DNA from 3 places in the Mixta sp. BE291 genome. Region 3 is predicted to be linked to each of the others. Evidence: predicted binding sites of a transcription regulator. Region 3 holds the regulator's gene; each other region holds the start of a gene.
What was found. The regulator sigma-54, encoded in region 3, starts transcription at its own class of promoters, with help from an activator protein. The targets are predictions, from matches to a motif close to GTTGGCACANNTTTCGCTNT.
Positions count from the first base shown of each region.

Region 1: a site for sigma-54 is predicted at 2,666-2,685, ahead of glnK (P-II family nitrogen regulator). Genes of this name have one in related genera too.
Region 2: a site for sigma-54 is predicted at 3,921-3,940, ahead of norV (anaerobic nitric oxide reductase flavorubredoxin). Genes of this name have one in related genera too.

Region 1 covers NZ_JAVDXN010000005.1:236,434-241,853, forward strand. Annotated here, with positions in the region: gene J2X14_RS13635 (SmdA family multidrug ABC transporter permease/ATP-binding protein) at 1-724, shown strand, start outside; gene J2X14_RS13640 (SmdB family multidrug efflux ABC transporter permease/ATP-binding protein) at 717-2,486, shown strand; gene glnK (P-II family nitrogen regulator) at 2,736-3,074, shown strand; gene amtB (ammonium transporter AmtB) at 3,110-4,393, shown strand; gene tesB (acyl-CoA thioesterase II) at 4,445-5,305, opposite strand.
Region 2 covers NZ_JAVDXN010000005.1:120,762-126,181, forward strand. Annotated here, with positions in the region: gene J2X14_RS13095 (hypothetical protein) at 1-248, shown strand, start outside; gene tehB (SAM-dependent methyltransferase TehB) at 389-1,252, opposite strand; gene norW (NADH:flavorubredoxin reductase NorW) at 1,267-2,400, opposite strand; gene norV (anaerobic nitric oxide reductase flavorubredoxin) at 2,405-3,877, opposite strand; gene norR (nitric oxide reductase transcriptional regulator NorR) at 4,041-5,420, shown strand, end outside.
Region 3 covers NZ_JAVDXN010000003.1:493,031-498,450, reverse strand. Annotated here, with positions in the region: gene ptsN (PTS IIA-like nitrogen regulatory protein PtsN) at 1-314, opposite strand, end outside; gene hpf (ribosome hibernation promoting factor) at 506-793, opposite strand; gene rpoN (RNA polymerase factor sigma-54) at 817-2,250, opposite strand; gene lptB (LPS export ABC transporter ATP-binding protein) at 2,299-3,024, opposite strand; gene lptA (lipopolysaccharide ABC transporter substrate-binding protein LptA) at 3,030-3,581, opposite strand; gene lptC (LPS export ABC transporter periplasmic protein LptC) at 3,553-4,128, opposite strand; gene kdsC (3-deoxy-manno-octulosonate-8-phosphatase KdsC) at 4,125-4,691, opposite strand; gene kdsD (arabinose-5-phosphate isomerase KdsD) at 4,709-5,420, opposite strand, start outside.

The DNA.
Region 1 (5,420 bases), on a different contig from region 3:
GTTAAAAAACCTTAACTTTAATCTCAAGCCCGGTCAGATGTTGGGGCTGTGCGGCCCAACCGGTGCTGGCAAAAGTACGCTGCTGAGCCTGATTCAGCGCCATTTCGATATTTCCCAGGGGGATATTCGTTATCACGCTATCCCGCTGACGCAGTTGCGTATTGATAGCTGGCGTGGACGGCTGGCGGTGGTGAACCAAACACCGTTTCTGTTCTCCGATACCGTCGCGAATAATATTGCGCTGGGCCGCCCCGGAGCCAGCCGCGATGAGATCGAGCGTGCGGCGCAGCTGGCAAGCGTGCATGAAGATATCCTGCGTTTGCCGCAGGGCTATGAAACCGAAGTAGGTGAACGTGGCGTGATGCTCTCCGGCGGGCAGAAACAGCGTATCTCTATCGCCCGCGCGCTGTTACTGAATGCGGAGATTCTGATTCTGGATGACGCGCTCTCGGCGGTAGACGGGCGCACCGAGCATCAAATTTTGCATAACCTACGCCACTGGGGCCAGGGACGTACGGTGATTATTAGCGCCCATCGTCTGTCAGCATTAACTGAGGCCAGCGAAATACTGGTTATGCAGCAGGGGGTAGTGGCGCAGCGCGGCGACCATAATGCGCTGTTACAGCAGGCGGGCTGGTATAGCGATATGTATCGCTATCAACAGCTGGAAGCGGCATTAGATGAGGATGAAGCGGGCAGCAACGAGGAGAAGCAGCATGGCTGATAACAAAAAACTTTGGCCAACGCTGAAAAGGTTGCTCTCCTATGGCAAACCCTGGCGCAAAGCGCTCTCAATGGCGGTGCTAATGCTGTGGGCCGCGGCTGCGGCTGAAGTGCTGGGCCCGGTGCTGATTGGCTATTTTATCGATAATCTGATTGCTAAGCACCATATGCCGATTGCCCTGGCGGTTGGCCTGGCGAGCGCGTTTATTCTGCTGCAGGCGCTGGCGGCGCTGCTGCATTACTGGCAGGCGCTGCTGTTTAACCAGGCGGCGGTGGGCGTGGTTCAGCGCCTGCGCTCCGATGTTATGGATGCGGCTCTGCGTCAGCCTCTCAGCGCCTTCGATCAGCAGCCGGTAGGGCAGATTATTTCGCGCGTCACCAACGATACCGAAGTGATCAAAGATCTCTGGGTTACGGTAGTGGCGACCGTATTGCGCAGCGCCGCGCTGATTGGCGCCATGCTGGTCGCTATGTTTAGTCTGGACTGGCAGATGGCGCTGGTGGCCGTGGTGATTTTCCCGCTGGTGATAACGGTGATGCTGATTTATCAGCGTTACAGTACGCCGATTGTGCGGCGGGTTCGCAGCTATCTGGCTGATATCAATAATGGCTTTAATGAAGTCATTAACGGCATGAGCGTTATCCAGCAGTTCCGTCAGCAGGCGCGTTTTGGCGAGCGGATAGGGGAGGCGAGTCGCTCACACTATCTGGCGCGTATGGAGACTCTGCGGCTGGATGGTTTTCTGCTGCGTCCGTTGCTAAGCCTGTTTTCCGCCGCCATTTTATGCGGGCTGTTGATGCTGTTTAGTTTCTCCTCGGTGGGCGTATTTGAGGTCGGCGTGCTGTACGCCTTCATCAGCTATCTGGGGCGCTTAAATGAACCGTTGATTGAGTTAACGACGCAGCAATCGATGCTGCAGCAGGCGATCGTCGCTGGCGAACGCATTTTTGAATTAATGGATGCGCCGCGTCAGCATTACGGCCAGCAAGCTCAGCCGTTACAAAGCGGCCGCATCGATATCGACCATCTTAGCTTTGCCTATCGCGAAGGGCGCAATGTGCTGGAGGATATTTCACTGCAGGTTCCTTCACGCAGCTTTGTTGCGCTGGTCGGCCATACCGGCAGCGGCAAAAGTACGCTTGCCAGTCTGCTAATGGGCTATTACCCGGTGACGCACGGGCGTATCTGTCTGGATGGACGCCCGCTGGAAACCTTCAGCCATCAGGCGTTGCGTCAGAGCGTGGCGATGGTGCAGCAGGATCCGGTGGTGCTGGCAGACAGCTTTTTTGCCAATGTTACCCTGGGGCGGGATATCAGCGAGCAGGCGGTATGGGCGGCGCTGGAAGCGGTGCAGCTGGCGGCGCTGGCGCGCGGCCTGACGGACGGCATCCATACGCGCCTGAATGAGCAGGGCAATAATCTCTCGGTCGGGCAGAAGCAGCTGCTGGCGCTGGCGCGCGTGCTGGTGGCTGAGCCGCAAATCCTGATTCTGGATGAGGCGACGGCCAATATCGATTCCGGCACCGAGCAGGCGATTCAGCGCGCCCTGCAGGAAGTGAGAAAGAAAACCACGCTGGTGGTGATTGCTCATCGTCTCTCAACCATTACCGAAGCCGATACGATTTTAGTGCTGCACCGCGGGCAGGCCGTTGAGCGCGGCACGCACTTTCAGCTGCTGGCGCAGCAGGGACGTTACTGGCAGATGTATCAATTGCAGCAGGCGGGCAGTGAACTGACTGCGGGCATTGCCGAAGGGACCTGACGCGTTTTGCACCTTTTTCAGGCGCGATTGTCAGCCTCTTCCCTGTCAGTGCACATCATCAGGTTATAACGCACCATCAAGGTGCGTTTTTTCTTACTCCAGACCTGCGCCTGGCTGCTTAACGGGCATTTTTACCCTCACCGCGCGCTTTCCCCACGCTGTTTTCACTTTCCGACATAGCTGGCACAGCCTTTGCTTTACTCCTGTCAGGTCAGATGCCTGACCAACCTGATCAAGTAAGGGGAGCGTATGAAGCTGGTTACCGTAGTCATCAAGCCATTCAAGCTGGAAGATGTGCGCGAAGCGCTCTCTTCTATCGGCATCCAGGGCCTGACCGTCACAGAGGTAAAAGGATTTGGCCGACAAAAAGGCCATGCCGAACTCTATCGTGGCGCTGAATATAGCGTCAATTTTTTGCCGAAGGTCAAAATCGATATCGCCATCGCTGACGATCAACTGGATGAAGTGGTTGATGTTATCAGCAAGGCGGCCTACACCGGCAAAATTGGCGACGGTAAAATTTTTGTTGCTGAGCTACAGCGCGTTATCCGTATTCGCACCGGTGAAACTGACGAAGCCGCTCTGTAAGCCGGATTCTGGGTATTGTGATGGGATGGAATAAAATGAATAAATTAATGACCAAAGGCCTTGCTGGCCTGGCGCTGTTACCATCGCTGGCGATGGCGGCACCTGCCGTTGCGGATAAGGCGGATAACGCCTTTATGATGATTTGCACCGCGCTGGTGCTGTTTATGACGATTCCTGGGATTGCGCTGTTTTACGGCGGCCTGATCCGTGCTAAAAACGTGCTTTCCCTGCTGACGCAGGTGTCCGTTACCTTCGCCATGGTTTGCGTGATCTGGGTGCTGTATGGCTATTCGCTGGCGTTTAGCGAAGGTAACGACTTCTTTGGCGGCCTGAACTGGCTGATGCTGAAGAACATCAGCCTGACGGATCTGAGCGGCACCTTCTATCAATATATTCATGTGGTGTTCCAGGCTTCTTTTGCCTGTATTACCGTTGGGCTGATTGTTGGCTCCATCGCCGAGCGCATCCGCTTTTCCGCCGTTCTGATCTTTGTGGCAATCTGGCTGACGCTGGCTTACCTGCCTATTGCGCACATGGTCTGGGCGGGCGGTTTCCTGGCGCAGGATGGCGCGCTGGATTTTGCTGGCGGAACCGTGGTGCATATTAACGCTGCCGTTGCCGGTCTGGTGGGCGCTTATCTGGTAGGGAAACGCGCAGGCTTTGGCAAAGAAGCGTTTAAACCGCACAATCTGCCGATGGTGTTTACCGGCACGGCCATCCTTTACGTGGGCTGGTTTGGCTTTAACGCAGGCTCTGCGGCGGCGGCAAACGAAATTGCGGCGCTGGCCTTCCTGAATACCGTGGTAGCGACGGCGGGTGCGGTGCTGTCATGGACCTTCGGCGAATGGGCGCTGCGTGGCAAGCCCTCGTTGCTTGGCGCCAGCTCCGGTTTTATCGCAGGTCTGGTGGCAATTACGCCTGCCTGCGGCTACGTTGGCCCTGGCGGCGCGCTGATGATTGGCTTGATCGGCGGCCTGGGCGGCCTGTGGGGCGTTACGGTGCTGAAAAAATGGCTGCGCGTTGACGATCCCTGCGACGTATTTGGCGTACATGGCGTTTGCGGCATTATCGGCTGTATTCTGACCGGCGTTTTTGCCTCTTCGTCGCTGGGCGGCGTCGGCTATGCCGAGGGCGTCACCATGGGACATCAAATTTGGGTACAGCTCCTGAGCGTTGTGTTAACCATCGCCTGGACCGGCGTGGTCGCTTTTATCGGTTTCAAAGTTGCGGATATGCTGGTGGGGCTGCGCGTGCCGGAAGAGCAGGAGCGCGAAGGGCTTGATGTTAATAGCCACGGCGAGAACGCCTATAATCAGTAAATGGCGCTAAGCAGAAGCACAGGACGATGCCTGGCATCGTCCTTTTTTGCCTTAACTGCGTTGCCGCATAACGCCTTCCTGTACGGTGGACGCCACCAAGACACCTTCCTGGGTATAAAACTCGCCACGAACAAAGCCACGCGCGCCTGAGGCGGACGTGCTTTCCACACTGTATAACAGCCACTGGTTTAAATTGATGGCGCGATGAAACCACATCGAGTGATCGATTGTGGCTACCTGCATGCCCGGCTCAAGAAAACCTTTGCCATGCGGCTGAAGCGCCACCGGAAGAAAGTTGAGGTCGGAAGCGTAGCCCAGCAAATATTGGTGGACAGAGGCGTCATCAGGCATCGCACCATTGGCGCGTAGCCACACCTGGCGCGTCGGCGCGTCAACGTGGCCTTTTAACGGGTTATGGAAGGTGACCGGACGAATATCGAATGGTTTCTCAGCAAGGAATTTCGCGCGGACTTTCTCCGGGATCATGGCGGCCAGCTGTTGGGCAATTTCCGTTTCGCTGGGTAAGCCTTCCGGGCCTGGGACTTCAGGCATCGGCTTTTGATGTTCAAAACCGGGCTCCGGCGCCTGGAAAGAGGCAGTCATATAGAAAATAGGCTGGCCGTTTTGGATGGCGGCAACGCGGCGGGCGCTAAAACTGTGACCATCACGCAGCGTTTCGACATCGTAAATAATCGCTTTCTGGCTGTCGCCGGGCCGTAAAAAGTAGCTATGAAAAGAGTGAATATTACGTTCGACAGGCACGGTTTGCTTGGCAGCATGCAGAGCCTGGCCAACGACCTGACCACCAAATACCTGGCGCAGGCCCAAATCTTCGCTTTGGCCGCGAAACAGGCCCTCTTCTAGTTTTTCCAGCTGCAACAACGTAACTAAGTTTTTTAAAGCCTGGCTCATAAGCGGTTCCTCGATAACGTTACCGGTTTAGTTTGCGAGATCCGACCAGCGCCTGCAACTCTGCCAGACGCTAAAGGTTCAGTTAATAAAAATGAACGCCGCCACTGCCAGGCAA
Region 2 (5,420 bases), on a different contig from region 3:
TTTCCGGCATGACCCCGCTGTTTATCGCGCTGATAGAATGGCTTATTCTCTGGTCGGTCTGGTCAAAACAGGTTCCCGGCCTGCGGCGTCCGGGCAAGGCCGTCGCGCGGCTGTTCAGCAGCCCCTGGCGCCTGCTGCAAACGCTGGATTTTAGCGCGGCGAGCTATTGCCTTTTCGCCGTCTATGCCATCTTCTGCTGCCTGTTGTTGGATGCGCTGCTGAATATGGCCGCCCGCTTTTATGGCTAGCGTTGGGATTTAGACGCTATCGGCGTATTTGCATCGCCGTTATAAAAAAGCCCGGCATTACGCCGGGCTTTTGCTTTTTTACTCACATTGCTTTTTTACTCACATTGCTTTTTTATTCACATTGCTTCACGCCTTCACGCTTAACGCGGTTTACGCGCCAGCAGCGTCGCGAAGCGCAGCTTAATGCGATTACCCTGGGCGTCGGTTTTATGCAGCGCGCCGGGGTTCTCGTTGTACTTCAGAATATCCCAGCCGTCGTAGTAGCCCAGCAGCTCGCTGCGGCTAAAGGTAAACGGAAACGGCATCGGGCAGGGATAATCTGGCGTACTCATCGCCGCCACAATCAGATTGTGGCCGCCCGGCGCGGTGGCCTGCTGCATTTGACCAATCAGCCCCGGAATCGTCTCCGGCTGCAAAAACATCATCACCACGGTAGACAGCAGAAAATCGTACTGCTTCTCAATCTTGACCTGATTTAAATCGCACTGCTGCAGGCGAATCCCTTCCAGCTCTTCAGTGGCGATAATCTGCCGCAGGCCGTTCAGGCTGTCGCTGTTTTTATCCCAGCCCTCAACCTCAAATCCTTCCTGGTGCAGATAAAGCACATTACGCCCGTTGCCGCAGCCCAAATCCAGCACACGTCCCGGCGGAATGATTTTCGCCGCTTCCACCACCTCGGAATGCGTTGGCGTCAGCTGATAGCGGTGGTGATAGTAATCCTCCGGCTTGCAGTAAAGCGCCAGCTGACACTCCACGTCCGGGCTGTAACCGATCACGCGGTGCAGCTGTTCCGGCGCCAGGCGCGGCGGCCTGGAATCGGCGGTTAAGGTTAAGGTCTCGGTTATCTCGCCCAGCTCGGTCAGCAGGGCGAGATCCAGCGTGCCCTTATACAGCTTCGGCTGTGCCCAGCATCCCGCCTCGGTACGGTACGGCTGTCGCCATGCAGGCGGCAGGGTCGCACTGTTCCAGCGCGGCAGCGTTTGATAACAAATCAGGTCGGTCATGTTTAGCTCCGTGATTAACGGCTTAACTGTTTCAGCAAGGGAAGCGCCTGCTTCATATGATCTTCACTGACCACGAACGCTTTTAGCTGTCCGGCGGCGTCCAGCCCTTTCGCCACGATGCCTGCTTTACTGAACTGCATCTCCCAGTTCAGCTCCGCATCACCGGCATTGCCGGCCAGGTGCAGCGGCAGATCGGGCGTTTTGATTTTCACCAGCATCGAAGGCAAACTCAGGCTGGCGCTGTTACCGGTCAGGTTTTTTGCCAGCGTCATCGCCGCCAGCTGGGCTGGTTGCAGATAAGGCATCAGCTTGCCCTGAATCTCCGCGCAGTCGCCCAGCGCGAAAATATCGGGATGCGAAGTCGTCAGACGATCGTCAACCACGATGCCGCGACGGGTTTCGAGTCCGGCCTGCTGCGCGAGAACGATATTTGGGCGCAGGCCGATAGCGCATACTGCCGCGTCGCAGGTGATCTGCTGGCCGTTGCTCAGCGTCGCCACCAGCGTATCGTGATGGCGCGCCAGCGAAGCCAGCTCACAGTTGAAGCGCATCTCAACGCCTGATTTCAGCAGACGGTTTTGCAGGCGAGCGCTGATTTCCGGCGGCATCAGCGCAGAGAGCAGGCTGCCGCTGCGGTCCACCAGCGTGACCTGTTTCCCGGCGCGGTTAAGATCCATCGCCAGCTCGGTGCCGATCAGCCCGCCGCCAAGCAGCAATATGCGCTGTGCGCCCTGCAAATCTTCCTCACAACGGCGATATTCCTGCTGGCTGTTCAGGGTATACATCAGCTCATTACCGCTGATGGGCGGCACCAGCGCCTCGGCTCCGGTGGCCAGCACCAGCTTGCCATAAGAGAAGTCGCCCGCCGTGGTCTCAATGCGATGCGCGGCGGCGTCAATGCGCGTGACCCGCGTATGCGGATGCAACATGACGTTGTTTTTCTCTGCGTAGTCAGCGGCGGTGACGCGGGTCAAATCATCGGCCCGCTGTGCCAGAGAGAAAACGTGACTCAACTCTGGCTTATGATATTCGTCACAGCTGTCGGCGGCGATCAGGCGGATAGCCACCTCTTTGTTTTGCTGACGCAGGTTTTTAATCAGCTGTCGGGCGGCAAAGCCCGAACCGATAATAATAATTTCTGATGACATAGTATTAGCCCTCGTACGGGTCAAAAACGTCTTTACCCATGCCGCATTCCGGGCAGAGAAAATCGTCCGGTACGTCAGACCAGGCGGTACCCGGTGCCACATCCTGAGAATCTTCGCCGGTTGCCGGGTCATAGATCCACAGGCAAACGCTGCAAATCATCTTCTGACCTGCGTCGGCCGCGGTGCTGTTGCTGGCGCTTTCCGGTGCGGCGTTCACGGCGACATCCAGCGCGGCGGCAGGTTCAGCGGCTGCTTGCGGCTGTGCTTTTTCCGGCAGCGGAGAGAGCGCCCACTGGCGGGCAATAGCGCGGCCATGTTCGCGGCACAGTTCCAGCGCTTTGCCGTCCGGACGCCATTTTGTTTTCAGGCTCAGGGACATCTCAAAGCCCGCATCCTGTAAACGGGTAGAAAGACGATCCACCGCGCCGCCGCTCCAGCCGTGTGAGCCGAAGGCGCTGGCGCGTTTGTTACGGAAGCGCAGACCGGTTATCTCTTCTACCAGACCGGCGATTTTCGGCATCATCACATTGTTCATAGTGGAAGTGCCCACCAGCACGCCTTTTGAGCGGAAGACGTTGGTCAGCACTTCATTTTTATCGCTGCGTGCGACGTTAAAGATTTTCACCGCTACGCGTGGGTCAACTTCGTTAATGCCCTGAGCAATGGCATTCGCCATCATGCGGGTGTTGTTGGACATGGTGTCGTAGAAGATAGTGATGCGATCTTCCTGATAATCCGCCGCCCATTTCAGGTAAAGCTCAACGATCTGGGTTGGGTTGTCGCGCCATACCACGCCGTGCGAGGTGGCGATCATGCTGACCGGCAGATTAAAGCCCAGGATTTCAGTGATTTTTGGCGTAACCAGGCGGCTGAACGGCGTCAGGATGTTGGCATAGTAGCGCTGGCACTGCTCAAACAGTTCGGTCTGATCCACTTCGTCATTGAACAGATGTTCATCGCAATAGTGTTGACCGAAGGCGTCATTACTGAACAGCACCGCATCTTCCGTCATATAGGTCATCATGCTGTCCGGCCAGTGCAGCATCGGCGTTTCCACGAAAATCAGTTTCTTGCCGTTACCAATATCCAGCGAGTCGCCGGTTTTCACCACGTTGAAGTTCCATTCCGGGTGATGGTGATGACCGTTAATGGAGTCAATGGCGTTTTCGGTGCAGTAAATCGGCGTATTGGGGATATGCGACATCAGCTCGGTTAGCGCACCGGCGTGGTCTTCTTCCGCATGGTTAATAATGATGTAATCGAGCTTGTCCAGATCGATTTCCTGCATCAGGTTGGTGACAAACTCACGGCTGAATTTATGGTCAACGGTATCGATCAGTACGTTTTTCTCTTCTTTGATCAGATAGCTGTTATAGCTGCTGCCGCGCAGCGTTTTATATTCGGTGCCGTGAAAATCACGTACTTCCCAGTCACGTTGGCCTACCCAGGTAATGTTATTTTTAACGTGAATGCTCATTTTAGTTCCTCACCATGTTCATCATAAAAAAGTTTCCTTACTTATTGCATAGCGCGTGCCAACTTTTATTTAATTGATTTTTAAAGATTTTTATTTTAAGGGTTGTTGAAATGACAACAGCGGTTTATTGTGTTTTCGACAATGGCATTGTGGAAACGACAGCATGACTATCTCAGTTGAAGGCCTCGCCGCACTGGCGGTAGAGATCCAGAACGGACTTTCCCGCTCCGATCGCTTTAACCGGATGATCGGTAGCATTCACCATCTGCTGCGGTGCGATGCCACCGCGCTATTACGCTATGAGGCGCAGCATTTTCGCCCGCTGGCGACGGCCGGTTTGGCGCCGGATGTGATGGGACGGCGCTTTAAAATCGAGGCGCACCCGCGTCTGGAAGCCATCGCCCGCGCCGGTGACGTGGTGCGTTTTCCTGCCGACAGCGATTTACCCGATCCCTATGATGGCCTGATTCCCGAACGGCATGAGCTGCATGTTCACGCCTGCGTCGGGCTGCCGCTGTTTTCCGGGCAAGATCTGATCGGCGCGCTGACGCTGGACGGCATGAACGCCAGCCAGTTTGATGATTACAGCGATGAAGAGTTACGCGTAGTGGCGAGCCTGGTCGGCAGCGCGCTGAGCAATGCGCTGCTGTTGGAGCAGCTGGAGCAGCCGGGCAACGCCTTTACGCCTGGCAACCAGCGGCAAAGCGTCAGCGACGGCAACGAAATGATCGGCGAGTCGCTGCCAATGCAGCAGCTGAAAAAAGAGATTACCGTGGTCGCGCCAACCGATCTTAACGTGCTGATCAGCGGTGAAACCGGCGTCGGCAAGGAGCTGGTGGCGCAGGCGCTGCATCGCCAGTCGGCGCGCGCGGCCAGCCCGTTAATTTATCTGAACTGCGCAGCGCTGCCGGAAACGGTGGCGGAAAGCGAGCTGTTCGGGCACGTCAAAGGCGCCTTTACCGGCGCGGTACACGATCGTACCGGCAAATTTGAAATGGCCGATAACGGCACGCTGTTTCTGGATGAAATCGGTGAGTTGTCGCTAACTTTGCAGGCCAAGCTGTTGCGCGTATTGCAATATGGCGATTTGCAGCGCGTCGGTGAAGATCGCCATCTGAAAGTGGATGTACGCATCCTGGCCGCCACTAACCGCGATCTGCGTCAGGCGGTGGCGGAGGGCAGCTTCCGCGCCGATCTCTATCATCGCCTGAGCGTTTTCCCGCTGCAGGTGCCCGCGCTGCGCGAACGCGGCGAAGATATTATTTTGCTGGCCGGTTACTTCTGTGAAAAATGCCGGGTGAAATTTGGTCTGGAGCATATCGCGCTGAGCGCGGCGGCGCGCAGCATGCTCAGTAGCTACGGCTGGCCGGGCAATATCCGCGAGCTGGAGCATGCAATCTATCGCGCTACCATTGTTGCGCAGGCGGATGCCCGCAGCGGCGATATTCTGCTGATGCCACACCATTTTTCACTGGATAACGCGGCGGACGTTCCTGCCGAGGCATTGCCGCAGGCCGAGGCCCTGTCGCCGCAAAGCCTGCAG
Region 3 (5,420 bases):
AAATCCACCGGCTGGTTATCAATGGCGTCAAAAGCAATAGGTTGATCGAGGCGGATAAACACGCCAACGGCACGCAGCGTATCCTCTTCCAGCTTGCCATGAGGGATAGCAATACCGTTACCGATGCCGGTACTGCCCATGCGTTCGCGCGTCAGAATAGCTTCAAAAACTGTCTGATGGGGCAGGTTGAGCTGTTTGGCGGCCAGTTCACTGATGATTTCCAGTGCCCGCTTTTTACTCTGGCAATGCACGCCGCTGCGGGTACAGTCAAGACTAAGTACAGAGCTGAGTTCCAGTGAGAGTTCGTTATTCATCATAGTTTCACTTGCGTGTTCACATTTACTGGCATATCGCGCTACTTTACGCGTCTTGCAACGAGAAAAGCAGCAAAAACTTCGCCAGCCTGCGTGAATGGAAAAACGGGGCGAAAAAGCTCGCCCCCGGTCTGCGCATGTTACCGTATCCGGCAACGTAACGACCTGTTTTTCCTTCAGCGGTGTGAAGATTAGTGTTGTTTTAACTTGTCTTTATGTTTGGTTAGCTGGCGCGCCAACTTATCAATTAAGCCATCAATCGCCGCGTACATATCATCAGCTTCCGACGTTGCGTGCAGCTCGCCGCCGCTGACATGCACCGTCGCCTCCGCTATTTGCTGCACTCTTTCTACCTTTAGCACAATATGAACCTGGGTTATTCGGTCGGAATATTGCGCCAGCTTGGCAAATTTGGTGTTCACAAAATCACGTAAAGCGGTCGTGATTTCAACGTGTTGCCCGGTAATATTGAGTTGCATAGCGTCTTCCTTCTCAGTGATGATCAAACCAATTGTTTGCGCTGGTTTGATGGCGGGATGGATAAAGACTCGCGGTACTTCGCGACGGTGCGGCGCGCCACCATAATGCCTTGTTCAGACAACATGCTGGTCAGCTTACTGTCGCTTAGCGGTTTGGCGGGGTTTTCCGCCGAGATCAGCTTTTTCACCAGCGCACGAATGGCGGTGGACGACGCTTCGCCGCCGCCTTCGGTATTCACATGGCTGGAGAAAAAGTATTTCAGTTCGAAAATGCCGCGTGGGCTGTGCAGATATTTTTGCGTGGTAACGCGGGAAATGGTGGATTCATGCATATCAACGGCCTGCGCAATATCGGCCAGCACCATCGGACGCATAAATTCTTCGCCCTGTTCAAAAAAAGCCTGCTGCTGCTCAACAATGCAGCGCGTGACTTTTAACAGCGTATCGTTGCGGCTTTCCAGACTTTTAATCAGCCATTTCGCATCCTGCAAATTGGTGCGGATAAACTGACTATCGCTGTCGCTACGCGCTGAGCTGCCCAGCGCGGCATATTGCTGATTGATTTGCAGGCGGGGCACGCTGTCGCCGTTTAACTCAACCGTCCAGCGGTTGCCCGCTTTACGCACCAGCACATCAGGAATGACATATTCTGGCTCGCGGGTGTTAACTGACTGACCAGGGCGTGGATCCAGCGACTGAATCAGCGCCAGCGCGGCTTTCAGCACCTCTTCTTTCAGGCGCGTCACGCGCATCAGGCTGCGGAAGTCATGGTTCGCCAGCAGATCGAGATAGTGATCGACAATCAGCTGCGCCTCAGCAAGAAAAGGCGTATCGCGCGTGAATTGCGAAAGCTGCACCAGCAGGCAGTCACGCAGGTTACGCGCGCCGACGCCAACCGGATCGAAACGCTGAACGCGCTTCAGCACCGCTTCGACCTCATCCAGCGCCACATCCTCATCGCCGATGCTGTCGCGGATCTCATCCAGCGTCACGGTCAAATAGCCAGTATCGTCAATGGCATCGACAATTGAGGTGGCAATCGCGCGATCGGTATCGCTAAACGGCGTCAGCTCCACCTGCCACATCAGGTAATCCTGCAAGGTTTGCGTGGTCTCGCCCTGATAAACCGGTAGCTCATCATCACGATAATCATTGCCGGTGCCTGACGGCGTCCCGGCGGTATAGATTTCGTCCCAGGTGGCATCCAGCGGCAACTCTTCCGGCATATCCTTCTGCTCAAGCGCCTCACGCGTATCGAGCGCTTCGCTCTCGGCATACTCGCGTGTGTCGACTTCCTCATGGATATCGGTCTGCTCAAGCAACGGATTACTCTCCAGCGCCAGCTGTATCTCCTGTTGCAGTTCCAGCGTAGAAAGCTGCAGCAAACGAATCGCCTGCTGTAGCTGCGGCGTCATCGCCAGCTGTTGACTGAGCCTGAGTTGCAAACCTTGCTTCATATTCAGAATAAAGATTCCTGATAAAACACCGTGATAACTGACACCATATCAGAGTCTGAACTCTTCACCCAAGTAGACACGTTTCACTTGTTCGTCGGCGAGGATCGCTTCCGGCGTCCCATGGGCGATTAAACGCCCCTGACTGACGATGTAGGCGCGTTCGCACACCGCCAGCGTTTCACGCACGTTATGGTCGGTGATCAGTACGCCCAGCCCGCTGTCGCGCAGATGCTCGATAATCTTTTTGATATCGATAACGGAAATGGGGTCAACACCGGCAAAGGGCTCATCCAGCAGGATAAATTTAGGATTCGCCGCCAGCGCACGCGCGATTTCAACACGACGGCGCTCGCCGCCCGACAGCGCCTGGCCGAGACTATTGCGCAGATGCTCAATATGGAACTCTTCCATCAGCTCTTTGGCGCGATCTTCACGCTGCTCGGTGGTGAGATCGTCACGGATCTGCAGCACGGCCATCAGGTTGTCATAGACGCTCAGACGACGAAAGATCGAGGCTTCCTGCGGCAGGTAGCCAATGCCGCGTCGGGCGCGGGCGTGCAGCGGCAGAATACTGATATCTTCTTCATCGATAACGATACGCCCCGCATCACGCGGCACAATCCCCACCACCATATAAAACGTGGTAGTTTTGCCCGCCCCGTTCGGGCCGAGCAGGCCGACGATTTCGCCTGATTTAACCTGCAGACTGACATCTTCGACGACGCGACGGCCTTTATAAGCTTTTGCCAGATTTTCAGCGATAAGTGTTGCCATAGGGATCAGCGGCTCTTCTGTTGGCTGGGGGAGGAAGCGGGTTTGTCCTGCAACTGCGAAGGCACCAGCACCGTTGTGACACGCTTGTTATTGCCCTGGCTAAAGGCCTGCATTTTCTGCTCTTTAACCAGATAAGTGATGCGGTCGCCTTTGACATTGCTGTCCAGCTGCTCGATATAGGCATTGCCGGTAAGCTCAACGAAATCTTTCGCCAGCTCATAACGCATTTTTGCCGCATGGCCTTTTACCGGTTTGCCATCATCCTGTAGCTGATAAAAGGTAGCCGGGTTGCCATAGGCATCCACAATGGTTTTTTGGCTGTCGCCGCCGGGACGCGTGACCACCACCTTATCGGCGGTAATTTTAATCGAACCCTGGGTCACGATTACGTTGCCGGTAAAGGTGGCGACATTGCCCTGCATATCCAGCGCCTGATTGGCTGAGTCGATGTTAACCGGCTTTTCCGAGTCGCCGGTTAAGGCAAAGGCCGGAATGCTGGCGGCCAGCAGCGTGCCGAGTAGCAACAATTTAAGGCTTTGGTTGTTCATTGATTTCATAATTTGTTTTGACCTTTTCAATCAGCTCGGCCGTTTTCGTCCGTAAATTACCGCGCATCTTCATACCAGTGGAATTAAAGCTGCGGCCATAAAGAGTGACCTGGTCGTTGGACATCACATCCTGCGTCACCAGGTTTACCTGCGCATTATCGGTCTTGATTCGCTCAAGCTGGGCATCTTTAGCCAGGCTGTTCACTTCAACGTGACCATAGAGATAGAGCATGCGATCTTTTGTCAGTTTGGCCTTGTCGGCGCGTACTGACCAGGCCGGGATCTTATTTTCGTCGTAGGTGGTCATCAGCGGATTATCAAACCAGCTGATCTCATCGGCGGAAAAGTAGGTCACCTTATCCGACACCAGCTTATAGCTCAGGCTGCCGGTGGGGTTATAAACCACGGTACTGGAATTCGCGCTGGTATAGGTGGGTTCCTGGCCGTTTGTTTCCACCTGACCGCGATCGTCGTCGTTACCGGTAAGGTTCCAGCCGATCAAGATAATGGCAATCAACGTCAATAATAGCGTTATCCAACGCCTGGTTTTACTCATACCGATTGCCCTTTGGCATCATCAAACTTATCCTGGGCGATCAAAATAAGATCGCAGATTTCGCGTACGGCGCCGCGTCCACCGGCGATGCGGGTGACATAGCGGGCGCGCGCTAACAGCAGCGGATGGGCATCAACGACGGCAACGCTTAAGCCGACCTGCGCCATCACCGGCCAGTCAATTAAATCGTCGCCAATATAGGCAACCTGATCGGGCGTTAACGACAGTTTATCCAGAAGTTCCCGGAAGGCCAAAAGCTTATCGGACTGTCCCTGGTAAAGATGTGTAATGCCCAGCGTCTGGCAGCGATCTTCCAGCAGCTTAGCCCGACGGCCGGTAATAATGGCTACTTCGATATCGGAGGTCAGCAGGCAGCGGATGCCATAACCGTCGCGCACGTTAAACGCTTTTAGCTCTTCGCCGCTGTTGCCCATATAGATCAGGCCATCGGACATGACGCCATCAACATCACAGATCAGCAGGCGGATCGCACCAGCGCGTGTGATGACATCCTGGCTTACCGCGCCGTAGCAGGTTTCCACAACGTCTGTTTCTTGCCTCATTCTTGTTTCCATCCGGTTTATACTACGCCTGCGCGCAGCATGTCATGCATATGTACAATACCGATCAACCGATCGCCATCGGCGACCATCACGGCAGTGATATGCTTATTTTGCATCAGGTTTAGCGCATCCACGGCCAGCATGCCGGGTTTTACGCGGATGCCGCCCGGCGTCATGACGCTGGCGATTGAGGCATTTTGAAAATCGATGCCCATATCAAAGACGCGGCGTAAATCGCCATCGGTAAAAATCCCCTGGATATGCATCAGATCGTCGACAATCGCCGTCATACCGAGGTTTTTGCGCGTGATTTCCAGTAGCGCATCACGCAGTGAGGCTTCCTGGGTGACATGGGGAATCTCATCGCCGCCGTGCATAATATCACTGACGCGCAGTAACAGCTTACGGCCCAGCGCGCCGCCAGGGTGAGAAAGAGCAAAATCTTCGGCAGTAAAGCCGCGCGCCTTCAGCAGGGCTACCGCCAGCGCATCGCCCATGACCAGCGTCGCCGTGGTGCTGGAGGTCGGCGCCAGGCCCAGCGGACACGCTTCGTGCGGTACTTTAACACACAGATGCAGATCCGCGGCACGCGCCATGCTGCTGTCCGGGCGGCTGGTGATGCAAATCAGCGCCACTTTCAGCCGTTTCAGCACCGGGATCAGCGCCTGGATTTCGTTTGATTCGCCGGAGTTGGAAATCGCGATCACAATGTCGCTGCTGCTGACCATT